Regions from separate parts of the Peribacillus sp. AS_2 genome, predicted to be linked through region 2. Evidence: a T-box and tRNA genes for the amino acid it is inferred to sense, from the RefSeq annotation. Region 2 holds a T-box; the other holds one or more tRNA genes.
What was found. A T-box is a leader RNA that pairs with one kind of tRNA and senses whether it is charged. The one in region 2 lies ahead of pheS (phenylalanine--tRNA ligase subunit alpha), so its partner is inferred to be a tRNA-Phe.
Positions count from the first base shown of each region.

Region 1: it has a tRNA-Phe gene. The T-box ahead of pheS (phenylalanine--tRNA ligase subunit alpha) is inferred to sense a tRNA for this amino acid. The anticodon was not compared.

Region 1 covers NZ_JAPTGA010000011.1:208-7,044, reverse strand. Annotated here, with positions in the region: gene menD (2-succinyl-5-enolpyruvyl-6-hydroxy-3-cyclohexene-1-carboxylic-acid synthase) at 1-1,469, opposite strand, end outside; gene OTG27_RS18930 (isochorismate synthase) at 1,462-2,871, opposite strand; gene OTG27_RS18925 (1,4-dihydroxy-2-naphthoate polyprenyltransferase) at 3,169-4,089, shown strand; gene OTG27_RS18920 (TraR/DksA C4-type zinc finger protein) at 4,241-4,990, shown strand; tRNA gene OTG27_RS18915 (tRNA-Glu) at 5,032-5,103, opposite strand; tRNA gene OTG27_RS18910 (tRNA-Ser) at 5,107-5,197, opposite strand; tRNA gene OTG27_RS18905 (tRNA-Asn) at 5,199-5,273, opposite strand; tRNA gene OTG27_RS18900 (tRNA-Ile) at 5,286-5,362, opposite strand; tRNA gene OTG27_RS18895 (tRNA-Gly) at 5,368-5,441, opposite strand; tRNA gene OTG27_RS18890 (tRNA-His) at 5,446-5,521, opposite strand; tRNA gene OTG27_RS18885 (tRNA-Phe) at 5,539-5,614, opposite strand; tRNA gene OTG27_RS18880 (tRNA-Asp) at 5,638-5,713, opposite strand; tRNA gene OTG27_RS18875 (tRNA-Met) at 5,720-5,793, opposite strand; tRNA gene OTG27_RS18870 (tRNA-Ser) at 5,897-5,989, opposite strand; tRNA gene OTG27_RS18865 (tRNA-Ile) at 6,010-6,086, opposite strand; tRNA gene OTG27_RS18860 (tRNA-Met) at 6,097-6,173, opposite strand; tRNA gene OTG27_RS18855 (tRNA-Ala) at 6,202-6,277, opposite strand; tRNA gene OTG27_RS18850 (tRNA-Pro) at 6,295-6,371, opposite strand; tRNA gene OTG27_RS18845 (tRNA-Arg) at 6,383-6,459, opposite strand; tRNA gene OTG27_RS18840 (tRNA-Leu) at 6,469-6,557, opposite strand; tRNA gene OTG27_RS18835 (tRNA-Gly) at 6,570-6,644, opposite strand; tRNA gene OTG27_RS18830 (tRNA-Leu) at 6,653-6,734, opposite strand; tRNA gene OTG27_RS18825 (tRNA-Lys) at 6,742-6,817, opposite strand.
Region 2 covers NZ_JAPTGA010000008.1:152,476-159,312, forward strand. Annotated here, with positions in the region: gene OTG27_RS16075 (general stress protein) at 1-3, shown strand, start outside; gene sspI (small acid-soluble spore protein SspI) at 20-229, opposite strand; gene OTG27_RS16085 (TrmH family RNA methyltransferase) at 352-1,110, shown strand; T-box leader at 1,155-1,397, shown strand; gene pheS (phenylalanine--tRNA ligase subunit alpha) at 1,456-2,496, shown strand; gene pheT (phenylalanine--tRNA ligase subunit beta) at 2,525-4,939, shown strand; gene OTG27_RS16100 (hypothetical protein) at 5,029-5,259, opposite strand; gene rnhC (ribonuclease HIII) at 5,321-6,280, opposite strand; gene zapA (cell division protein ZapA) at 6,453-6,713, shown strand; gene OTG27_RS16115 (CvpA family protein) at 6,718-6,837, shown strand, end outside.

The DNA.
Region 1 (6,837 bases), on a different contig from region 2:
AAAATGCCGCCGCCATCATTATTAACCAGCAAAATCGTGAAATTTTGTTTTTGAAGTTTTGCTGCAAGCAAGCCATTCATATCATGGAAAAAGCTTAAATCCCCGATTGCCAGCACTGTATTTTTCGATACCGTGCTCACGCCAAGTGCAGTGGAAACGACACCATCGATGCCATTCGCCCCGCGATTGGCAATGGTTTGGATTCCCTTTCCATTATTCAAAAAGAAAGTATCCAAATCACGTATAGGCATACTATTCCCGACAAATAACGTCGACTCCAATGGCATCATATCAGCAAGCAAAGCGAACAGCTTGCCTTCGCTTAACTCCGCTTCATCCCTGACGGAGGCTAAGGCATCCTTCGTCGCACCGTTGACGGTTTGCCATAAGCGAAGCCATTCATCATCAGGGGAAGAAGTAATGCTTTGAGCTATTCGCAGACAAAAATCTTTCTCTTCGCTGTAAATCATATTCGTTGCCAAACCGGCTGGTTCTCGCCAGCCTGCTCCGCCATCGACGACCAAAGTAATCGCCTGTTTTTGTTTTTTCATGAATAACAATAACGGTTTAGATACAGGCATTGCCCCGAATCGCAAGATCACTTCCGGCCTGAACGCCGCTTTTGCCGTTTCATCGCGCAGAAACGTATCGTACGCATCAATGATGACGGCTTTATCATGACTTCCGCTCCTTAACTGTGAAAGGGGATCAGCCAGTACCGGAAAAGCAAGTTTTTTCGCTAATGCGACTATGGCTTCCTTCATCTCTGGATGCGGTAATTCGCCACATACAATGATACCTTGCTTAGCTTTTGACAATGTAGTTGCAACCGCTTCTAATTGTGATGCGGACAATGACCGTTCTCCACTGTCAATCAACACTGCAGGCGACCTTTTAGTTTGCCGGTACTCCTTTGCTTGCTCCAGGTCCGGAATCAATGGTTCTCGAAGCGGGAAATTCAAATGTACAGGCCCTGCCGGTTCAGCGGCCGCAGTAGCCACTGCCCTTGCACCGACCGTTCTGGCATACCGCATCATCCCTTCAGTGCTTTCAGGAAGAGCCATTTCGACAAACCATTTTACATGTCTCCCGTAAAGGTGTATTTGATCGATCGCCTGCGGGGCTCCGACATCTCGCAATTCATGCGGACGGTCAGCGGTAAGTACAATAAGCGGCACTCTTGAATAGAAAGCCTCGATGACGGCTGGGTAATAGTTTGCAGCGGCTGTACCGGACGTACAAAGAAGTCCGACAGGTTCTTTTAAGGCCTTAGCCAAACCAAGGGCAAAAAAAGCAGCCGAACGCTCATCCACATTAATATGAATTTCGATATCAGGATGTTCCACTAGCAGCAAAGCCAGTGGCGTGGATCGTGAACCTGGGCTCACCACCACATGCTTCACCTCATTTTGTGCAAGCTCATCGACGAATGAAGCAGCATACGCTGTCAATGCATCTCGGTCATTCATTAAGATTTCCTCCTAAAGCACTTAACATCGGATTGAATTTAATCCCCGTTTCCCTGAATTCACTTTCGGGTGTCGAATCTTCCACTACTCCGCATCCGGCAAAGAGCGATGCCTCATTGTTCTGTATCAAGGCAGAACGTATCCCTACAGCGAATTCCCCGTTCCCATACGTATCCACCCAGCCTAAAGGACCCGCATAAAATCCGCGTTCCAGACCTTCCAATTCCCGAATTCGGACAACAGCCTTTTCTTTTGGAAGTCCTCCCATGGCAGGGGTGGGATGGAGGTTCTCGACAAATTCAAAAATCGTGACACCTTCCTTGGATATACCGCGAACCGGTGTGTACAAATGCTGGATATGACGGTTTTTCATAAGTGTCGGTCCGGCTGGGACCATCACCTTTTCGCATAAAGAATCAAAAGCATTGGATATCATCGACACGACATATTGATGCTCTTGTAAATTCTTTTGGTCATGAAGCAATTCTTCACCAAGACAAACATCTTCTTGCTCATCTTTCCCTCGCCGCATCGATCCGGCAAGGCAGGTAGAAAAAACTTCATTTCCCTGTTTCTTAATCAAACGTTCGGGAGTGGCACCGACAAAACAGTCACCACCAGCCTCCAAACTGAAAATATAACTCAATGGCTGCTCAGCAATCAATTGTTCAAGCACTTTCCCCGAATCGATGGAACGTTCAAAACCAAGTCGAAGCTCCCTTGCCAAAACAATCTTGTCGAGATCTGTCGTCTTGATTTCCTGAACAGCCTCTGCGACCGTCCGCTTCCATTCCTCAGGTTCGACTTCCCTCTGCATAACAAGGGAATTTGCACCCAATCCATTGCCATCCAAGCTTTCGAAGAGGAAAGCTTCCCGTTCATTTATCATATCTATGAAGAGTTTTTCTGAATCATCAGGCGAACAAAGTAAGTTTGTCGTTAAGTAAGCTTGTTTCCCCACTATTGACAGCATGAAGGCAGGTATATAAAACAGGTTGTCCCCGAACTGATTCCAAAGGAGCGTACTGTCAGTTTCATAATCAAAAGAAAAGCCCCCAAACAGTAAAGGACCTGTCGCTTCTACATCGGTCACTCCTGTTTTGACAGCATCATTCTGCAGTTTGATCCAGCTCTTTTCGACTTCTCTATAACGTTCGGCATTCGATGCCGCTTTGAGTTTCTTAACATTGCCTAAACCGGTGATGGTTATTTCCTTTGCAGGGTCCTCCCAGAAAAAACGTTCACCTGCATACCGTTCTCTTCCAGCTTGATAAAATGAAAGGGGGCTGTTGCATTTAATCTTCTTAATATGACTGAATAGAACTTGATCATTCAAGTCCTTCGCCTTTTGTATAGCTGAAGCCAGTCCCTGAAACTGTTCAGTTTCCTCTGAGATAGCCAAAAAAATCCCCCCAAATGTACATTTTAAAAGCTATTTAACCTATTTAAAGATACACCTCCCTTGAACCTCATGTCAATAAAACGCCCCTTTACCGAACGATTCTTCCCTGCTTTTTTCCTTATTATATGAATCTTAGCGAATGTAGAGAAATACCCTTGATTTTGGAAATGAATCACCCATGAATTTCAATTACACCCATACCACTTTTCCTGCATTTATTAGGATAACCTTTTGTGCAACATTTCAATATTTGTTATAATTTCGAGAGAACCAATAATGATTTTGAGGAGAGAAATAATGCAAACAGAATACGACGGACTTCCCCTTAAACGGACCTGGAAGATTTGGTGGGAGTTAATTCGTCCACATACACTAACCGCTGCTTTTGTCCCAGTCTTACTTGGAACTGTGATTGCACTTTTGGAAGATGGAGTGAATTGGTTACTATTCGCTGCCATGATGGTTGCAAGTATCCTGATTCAAGCTGCAACCAATTTATTCAATGAATACTATGATTTCAAGAGAGGCCTGGATACGGAGGAATCCGTAGGCATCGGAGGCGGGATCGTCCGACATGGGATGACCCCCAGACTAATCATGAACTTGGCCCTTGGCATGTATGCCATCGCCTTGATCATTGGAATCTATATCTGTGCCGCATCGTCTTGGTGGCTAGCTGCAGTAGGCCTCGTTTGCATGCTTGTCGGCTATCTTTATACAGGCGGTCCCCTGCCCATTTCATATACACCGTTCGGGGAACTTTTTTCTGGATTGTTCATGGGCTTTTTGATAATCCTGATCGCCTTTTTCATTCAAACCGGTGATGTTTCTTCAACAGCCATCTTAATTGCCATTCCAAGTGGGATACTGGTAGGGCTGATCAACTTATCCAATAACCTCCGGGATCATGATGGGGATAAGGCACATGGCCGCAAAACGATGCCAGTCGTGATGGGCAGGAAAAACGCCCTGACATTCATGGCAATCATGTTCGCTTTCTCTTATCTATGGCTTGTTGGGCTCGTTCTTACCGGAAGCGTTACGGCTTGGATTCTCCTTGCCTTCCTTAGCATACCGAAGGCAATGGCCGCAATAAAAGGCTTCGTAGGTAAAACACAGCCGATCACGATGGTGCCGGCAATGAAAGCCACTGCCCAAACGAACACCTTCTTTGGCTTACTCATGGCCATTGGATTATTCATCAGCTATCTTATATAGTCTCCGGGGACTGAGCCCATCCGCTCAGTCCTTTTTTCTATCTTCCGTTCCATATTGTTTTCCTATACTCCGATTCGGGTAATAGATAATACAACCACCTTACCAATATAAAAAGAGATTTGGACTTTAGTTTAGAAGGAGTGAATTGGATATGGCAACGAAACAACAAACGCAAAAATTAAAAAAAGAACTGCTTCAGGAAAAAAATGAGCTATGTAATAGAATTCAAGATGATGAACAATCCGTTCTGGATAACAGCCAGACGGAATCCGTAGGTGAATTATCATCCTATGATAATCATCCTGCAGACCTAGGGACCGAATTATTCGAGATGGAACGGAATCAAGCACTCGATGAGCATGCACAATCCGAAATGGAGAAAATAGAAGAAGCTTTGAAAGCCATGGAAGAAGGATCGTATGGCCATTGTAAAACCTGCAATAAGGAAATCCCCATCGAGAGGCTTGAAGCGATCCCAAGCACCCTCTACTGTGTCGAGCATGCCCCAGAACGAACGCTTTCACAAGACAGGCCAGTGGAAGAGGATATACTGATTCCATCCAAGGGTGATCATTTTGAAAATCGTCATGGAATCGAAATGGCGGCTAAAGAAGATAGCTTTGGTGAAGTGGCCAAATTCGGTACATCAGAAACGCCATCTGATTATACCGGTGATCATGACAATTACAATGATCTTTATAAAAACGAGGATGAAACCGATGGATTTCCTGAAGACTATGAAGGATTTGCCGCAAATGATATCGAAGGAAAAACGAGAGTGGATATACCGAACAAAAAGCAAAAGGAATATGAAGATACCCTGAAAGAAGAAAATATAGAATCTCAACTTGGAGACATTCCCTATAAACAAAAAGATGGTTATATCAGGGAAAATAAATGAAAAAAAGAAGCATACATGATTGTATGCTTCCTTTTTTGTTATGACCCGTACGGGATTCGAACCCGTGTTACCGCCGTGAAAGGGCGGTGTCTTAACCGCTTGACCAACGGGCCAACTGGCGGAGAAGGAGGGATTTGAACCCTCGCGCCGCTCGCGCGACCTACACCCTTAGCAGGGGCGCCTCTTCAGCCTCTTGAGTACTTCCCCATGGCTCCGCAGGTAGGACTCGAACCTACGACCGTTCGGTTAACAGCCGAATGCTCTACCACTGAGCTACTGCGGAACAATATGAATATGGTGGGCCTAAATGGACTCGAACCATCGACCTCACGCTTATCAGGCGTGCGCTCTAACCAGCTGAGCTATAGGCCCATATTTGGAGCGGGTGAAGGGAATCGAACCCTCATCATCAGCTTGGAAGGCTGAGGTTTTACCACTAAACTACACCCGCGAAATGGGGCGACTGATGGGAATCGAACCCACGAATGCCTGAACCACAATCAGGTGCGTTAACCACTTCGCCACAATCGCCGTAATTTTGTAAGATATGGTGGCTCAGGACGGAATCGAACCGCCGACACAAGGATTTTCAGTCCTTTGCTCTACCGACTGAGCTACTGAGCCACATATGTATTCAATTTAAATAATGGCGGTCCCGACGGGAATCGAACCCGCGATCTCCTGCGTGACAGGCAGGCATGTTAACCGCTACACCACGGGACCTAATAATTGCGGGGACAGGATTTGAACCTGCGACCTTCGGGTTATGAGCCCGACGAGCTACCGGACTGCTCCACCCCGCGACGGTAATAATGAAACGATTAGCATCAAGCTTTCGTGAATATTGTTTCGTCCGCATCCTTTATGTAAGGTTGTTTTAAAACAACTTGCTGCTTTTAGAAAAAATGGAGGAGGTAGAGGGATTCGAACCCCCGCGGGATTTGACTCCCCTGTCGGTTTTCAAGACCGATCCCTTCAGCCGAACTTGGGTATACCTCCACGGCTTAAAAAAATGAATATGGTGGACCTTGTAGGACTCGAACCTACGACCGGACGGTTATGAGCCGTCTGCTCTAACCAGCTGAGCTAAAGGTCCTTATATTTATTGGTAGCGGCGGAGGGGATCGAACCCCCGACCTCACGGGTATGAACCGTACGCTCTAGCCAGCTGAGCTACACCGCCAATATAATATAAGTTTCTGATTGAAAAATGGTGGAGCCTAGCGGGATCGAACCGCTGACCTCCTGCGTGCAAGGCAGGCGCTCTCCCAGCTGAGCTAAGGCCCCATTCATTAAAAATCACGTGGTCGGGAAGACAGGATTCGAACCTGCGACCCCTTGGTCCCAAACCAAGTGCTCTACCAAGCTGAGCTACTTCCCGCAATAAAAACATGGTGCGCCCGGCGGGAGTCGAACCTACAACCTTCTGATTCGTAGTCAGATGCTCTATCCAATTGAGCTACGGGCGCATATTATGATGGTGCCGAGGACCGGAATCGAACCGGTACGGTAGTCACCTACCGCAGGATTTTAAGTCCTGTGCGTCTGCCAGTTCCGCCACCCCGGCACATACGAAAAGTGGAGCGGAAGACGGGATTCGAACCCGCGACCCCAACCTTGGCAAGGTTGTATTCTACCACTGAACTACTTCCGCATGAAAGATGCGGGTGAAGGGACTTGAACCCCCACGCCTTGCGGCGCCAGATCCTAAGTCTGGTGCGTCTGCCAATTCCGCCACACCCGCATATAAATGGTGAGCCATGAAGGATTCGAACCTTCGACCCTCTGATTAAAAGTCAGATGCTCTACCAACTGAGCTAATGGCTCGTGCTTGTACTATCTTAAAA
Region 2 (6,837 bases):
TAACAGCCTTTGAAGGCTGTTATTTTTTTAATCCTGCTTCGAGGGCAGTGATCATTTCCTGTTTTTCCTGCTCGGATGAATTTTGCCAGATGACCTCGAATAATACTCCCAATCCAGGAAGCATTTTTTCCTCGCCATTTTGTATGGCATCGACAATCGTGTCTTCCAGCTGCTCTTGCGTATTTCCAGATACATTTTGGATGATCGCATTACGTAAGTTTAAATTCATAATTATTCCTCCTCTAACACATAATGACTGACATTAATAGCATTTCACAAACTCGCATGCAATATGTATGTGAATTGCGTTATAATAGGAAAATCAGTGTGAAGTTAAAGGAGCGTTTACCCTTGAAATATATCGAATCCGTAAAAAACCCGCAAGTTAAGCAATGGAAAAAACTTTTGACGAAAAAAGAACGAGATAAAACAGGTAAATATTTAGTCGAGGGTTTTCACCTAGTTGAAGAAGCCTTAAAAGAGGAAATCGTCTTGGAAGTGATCATCAATGAAGAAACTGAAATGCCTGCCCATTTTAAGGTGGAAGGCACAGAACTCATTTATGTGAAAAATGATATTATGAAGGCGATTTGCGATACCGAAGCACCGCAGGGAATTGCTGCGGTTTGTGAACAGAAATCAACGAGCATGGCGTCCATCAATCCGGAGAAATTATTGTTGATCGATGCCGTCCAAGATCCTGGGAATATTGGAACGATGATCAGGACAGCGGATGCAGCGGGAATCGATGCGGTCATCCTTGGGGAAGGGTGTGCTGACTTGTATAATCCCAAAGTGGTCCGTTCGACGCAAGGGAGCCTCTTCCATATGCCTGTCATTAAAGGGAACCTATCCGAAATCATCGATGAGCTTAAGCAAAGCGGCATACCGGTTTATGGCACGGCATTAGAAGGGGCATCGCCATTTGAAGAAGTGGAAAAGTCTTCCCGATTTGCCCTGCTGGTCGGTAATGAAGGTCAAGGGGTATCGAAGGAATTACTGGAGAAAACGACTAAAAACCTCTATATTCCCATCTACGGAAAAAGTGAATCTTTGAATGTGGGGATCGCTGCCGGGATTTTAATGTACCATTTACGAAAATCGATTTGAAACGGCCGAAGAATTATAATATAATAAAACAGAATTTTATAATGAAAACAACGATGACAAAGAGTAGTAGCTTAAAGTTAACCATATCCAGGGAGAAAATGCCTTGACTGAAAGCATTTTTATGGCACTGTTTAAGTGAATTCACCTTTCGAGTTGGCATTGGGAAGACAGAATGTCCGAAAAATGCTCCGGTGAAGAGCCGTTATTTTTAATGAAGTGAGTGCAGAAGTTTTTTTGTTTATGCACTAATAAGGGTGGTACCGCGATACATAAACCTCGTCCCTTTAGGGATCGGGGTTTTTTTGTGTTCATTTTTACAATAGGAAAATAAAGGAGGAAGACATGATGCAGGAACGTTTACTAGAACTGCAGGAAGAAGCGTTGCAAAAAGTTGCCGCCGCTTCCGAATTAAAAGAACTGAATGAAGTCCGTGTTGCTTATTTAGGGAAAAAAGGGCCAATCACGGAGGTATTGCGCGGCATGGGTAAATTATCTGCCGAAGAGCGCCCGAAAATCGGGGCACTAGCCAATGAAGTACGTGAAGCGATCGCAACAAAGATCGAGGAGAAACAAAAAGCGCTTGAAACCGCGGCAGTCAATGCAAAGCTAGCAACTGAAACGATTGACGTCACACTTCCAGGACGTCCGGTAAACAAGGGGAATCTTCACCCATTAACACGAATCGTGGAAGAAATCGAAGACTTATTCATCGGGATGGGTTATACGGTTGCGGAAGGTCCTGAAGTCGAGAGCGACTACTACAACTTCGAGGCACTTAACTTGCCAAAAAGCCATCCGGCACGTGATATGCAGGACTCCTTCTACATCACGGATGAAATCCTGATGCGGACGCACACTTCACCTGTTCAAGCCAGAACGATGGAAAAACATAAAGGTCAAGGCCCTGTTAAAATCATTTGCCCAGGAAAAGTATATCGCCGGGATAACGATGATGCGACACACTCCCATCAATTCCAGCAAATTGAAGGCTTGGTCATCGATGAGAACATCAGCATGAGCGACCTGAAAGGAACGCTAGACGTATTTGCGAAAAAAGTATTCGGGCAAGACCGTGAAATCCGTCTTCGTCCAAGTTTCTTCCCATTTACTGAGCCTTCCGTCGAAGTGGATATTTCTTGTAAAATCTGCAGCGGTAAAGGCTGCAGCGTATGTAAAAAAACAGGCTGGATCGAAGTGCTTGGCGCTGGGATCGTTCATCCGAACGTCCTTGAGATGGCTGGCTTCGATTCCAAGAAATACTCTGGATTCGCATTTGGAATGGGCGTGGAACGGATTGCCATGTTGAAGTACGGTGTGGACGATATCCGTCATTTCTATACGAATGATGTTCGATTCTTAAAACAATTCAACCATCACGAAGCATAAATTTTTATTTTAAAAAGGAGGACCTACCATGTTTGTGTCATATAAATGGTTACAAGATTATGTTGACCTTTCAGGCATCAATGCGACGGAGCTTGCTGACAAAATCACGAAAAGCGGCATTGAGGTTGAAGGGGTGGAAAAGAAAAGTGAAGGGCTAAAAGGGGTCGTCATCGGGCATGTCTTAGAACGTGAACAACATCCAAATGCGGATAAATTGAATAAATGCCAAGTTGATATCGGGGCCGAAAATCCCGTTCAGATCATCTGTGGGGCACCGAATGTCGATAAAGGCCAAAAAGTCGCAGTCGCTACTGTTGGCGCAGTCCTTCCAGGTAATTTCAAAATCAAGAAAGCGAAACTTCGCGGAGAAGAATCGCACGGAATGATTTGCTCGCTTCAAGAATTGGGCTTCGAATCCAAGCTTGTTTCCAAGGATTATGCTACAGGAATCTTCGTCTTCCCTAATGATGTGGAAGTAGGGAAAGATGCATTGGAGGAACTTGGTTTAAGTGATGAAGTGCTGGAACTTGGGCTGACACCAAACCGCTCCGACGCGCTAAGCATGCTTGGTGTTGCATACGAAGTGGGAGCCATTCTAGGCCGGGAAGTGAAATGGCCGGTAGTCGAGAAAGAAGAGGCAGCTGAAAAAGCAACTGATTATATCAGTGTCAAAGTGGAAGCGAAAGAAGATAACCCGATATACATGGCTAAAATCATCAAGGATGTTAAGATCGGACCCTCACCGCTTTGGATGCAGACTAGGTTGATGTCTGCAGGTATCCGACCTCATAATAATGTGGTGGATATCACGAACTACATTTTACTTGAATACGGCCAACCGCTCCATGCCTTTGATTATGACCGCTTTGGTTCAAAGGAAATCGTCATCCGCAGAGCGAAGGATGCTGAAAAAATCGTAACATTGGATGAAGCGGAACGCACTTTGACACCTGACCATTTAGTGATCACGAATGGCAGTGAGCCTGTTGCGATTGCTGGTGTGATGGGCGGAGCGGATTCCGAAGTCAAAAATGATACGACGAACATCATTATTGAAAGTGCATATTTTGCTGGTACAGTAGTTCGCAAAGCTTCAAAGGACCATGGATTACGCAGTGAAGCTAGTGCCCGCTTTGAAAAAGGCGTCGACCCGGCACGTGTTCGTGAAGCAGGGGAACGTGCTGCACAATTGATTGCACAATATGCAGGCGGAACAGTCTTACAAGGAGCAGCAGAAGTTGACGAATTGTCAATGGAACCTGCGGTCATTAGCATTACGCTTGAAAAAATCAACACACTCCTTGGAACAAGCATGACCGTATCAGTTGTGGAGTCAATCTTCAAACGTCTGCAATTCGGCGTGGAACTTGACAATGAAACATTCACGATCACTGTCCCGACGCGCCGTGGTGATATTACGATTGAAGCCGATTTAGTCGAAGAGGCTGCACGTTTATATGGATATGATAACATCCCCGTAACACTGCCGATCGGTTCTGCTAATCCAGGACAATTGACAGACTATCAAATTAAACGGCGGAAGGCACGCCGTACACTTGAAGGCGCAGGCCTTTATCAAGCAGTGACCTATTCACTGACAAGCCAGGAAAAAGCGTCCCAATTCGCATTGGAAGCAAGAGAATCCATTCGATTGGCAATGCCAATAAGTGAAGAAAGAAGCCAGCTGCGTTTAAGTATCGTGCCTCAATTGCTGGAAGTCGTGAAATATAACAATGCCCGCCAAATTGATTCACTGGCACTGTATGAAATCGGTTCGGTATTCTTTAAGCGTGACGAACAAGAACTGCCTGAAGAAAAAGAACATGTTGCTGGAGCAATCACCGGTCTATGGGAGTCACATCTATGGCAGGGTGAAAAGAAACCAGTGGATTTCTTTGTAGCCAAAGGCGTGATCGAAGCATTATTCGACACACTTGGATTAGCTGATCAAATCAGTTACCGCCAAGCGGAAATCAACGATATGCACCCAGGACGGACAGCGGAAGTACTATTGAATGGTGAAGTAATTGGCTTTATCGGCCAAGTGCACCCAACTGTCCAAAAAGACTTGGATATTAAAGAAACATACATTTTCGAACTTTCCTTAAAAGCATTGGCCGAAGCAGAAGTCGCGCCGATAGCGTACCAAACGATTCCGCGCTATCCATCAACCACACGCGATATCGCGCTCGTTGTGGATCAAGCCACGAAAGCCGGGGACATTCAGGATATTATTGAAGAAGCCGGCGGCAAACTGCTGAAAGAAGTAAGCATCTTCGACTTATACGAAGGTGAAAGAATGGAGGAAGGCAAGAAATCCATTGCCTACTCACTGAAATACTACGACCCGGAACGTACCCTGACGGACGAGGACATTACAAAAGCACATGATAAAGTGCTTGAAGCCGTTAAAGAAAAAGCCGGCGCAGAGCTAAGAGGATAAAACCAAAAAGACAGCTCCCTGAATCATGGGGAGCTGTCCTTTTTATTTTACGAGTAAATGGAGCAAACTCACCAGTAAATGGCGCAAATTCACGAGTAAATGGTGAACTCACGAGTAAACCGCGCATTTTCACGAGTAAATGGAGCGAATTCACGAGTAAATGGCGTAAACTCACGAGTAAATGGAGCAAACTCACGAGTAAATGGAGCAAATTCACAAGTAAATAGTGAATTCACGAGTAAATGGAGCAAACTCACGAGTAAATGGCGTGAATTCACGAGTAAATGGAGCAAACTCACGAGTAAATGGAGCAAACTCATGAGTAAACCGCGCAATTTCACGAGAAAAAGGCGGCTGTTCAGGAAGATCAGCCGCTTTCTTCTATTTATGATATTTCTGTTGATAGAGTCGCTTCGCTTTTTCTGTGTTGGCAAAATGGGTTTTCGTGAATTCGTGTAATGAATCGATTCCTTTTTCGTGAATCAATCTTGCGGCCGCTTCATCTACTGCAAATCCGGCACCTTTAGGGATTTTGAATCCCGCTTTTTCACTCAGCAAGTCAAAGCGTTTGACGAATGCATATCGGGCCAGGATGGATGCGGCTGCCACTCCAAGGTGAATGCCTTCCGCTTTTGTGCATAGATAGGTAGCATTAGCTTGGAATAGTTCTTGGCCTTTTAGGTAATTGAAAAATACCTCTGGTTGAGCGAATTGATCAATAAGGACGGCTTCCGCTTGTTCTGGCTGGATTTTTTGCATGAGGTTCTTGATTGCTTGGTTATGGAGGAGTGCCTTCATTTTTCCTTGTGACATTCCCTTTGCCTGCAGCGCATTATATTTCGGGTTGTCGCATGTGAGCAGGCTGAAGGGCACTACATCCTTAATCTGTTTGGCAATGTCGATGATCTGTGGGTCTTTCAGATTTTTGGAATCCTGGACACCTAGCTCCTTTAATAGAGCGAGTTGCTCCTTCTTGGCATATACGGCTACGACGGTCATCGGGCCGAAATAGTCTCCTGTTCCGACCTCGTCTGAACCAATCACTGACATGGTTCCGATATTTGCTGGCGGCGAATATCGATGGACGTTGACCGATGCAGAGGAAGCCGTTTTTTTCTTTGGAGCCGCAGCAGTGGTACCCTTTTGCCATTTTACCGCTTCTATTTCGGCATTCTTACCTTGAAAAAGGACCTTCCCGGATTTATAGGCCGTCACCGTACATAGCGGCGGTTTGGCGGAAAAAATGCTCCCTGGCGGCTGCTTGGCGGCCAAGGATGAAGAATAATGGGACTTCATCGCCTTTATTTGTTCAGGACTGATAAGTAAAACAACATGGGACATAATGGGTTAGCTCCTAACTTCATTTTGTTTATTAGGTAATCTTCTTCCTAAATTCGATATCGTATGACAAATTATTGAAATTTTAATGCGAGAAATGACGATGTACTCTCTTTCATGACGAAAAACTTCATGATATGATAGAATTAGGATTGTTTAGATTGGGGGCATCATTTTGTCAGACGATAAACGAAATAAAACAACAGTTGATATATACGGACAGCCATATACAATCGTCGGCACAGAAAGCGCAAGTCATATGCGCCTGGTCGCTTCGATGGTTGACGAAAAAATGAGAGAGATCAGGATGAAAAATCCACACTTGGATACAAGCAAGCTAGCGGTGCTAACGGCCGTGAATACCATCCATGAATATATTAAATTAAAAGATGAACTAGACCAGCTTCAACTGGAATTAAAGAGAGAGAAGGACTGAGTACATGCTTGATTTAGCAATTCTGGCCATTCTTTTAATCGGTTTATTAATCGGTTTAAAGCGTGGCTTCATTTTACAAACCGTTCATATGACTGGGTTCATTGTAGCCTTCATCGTCGCCTAT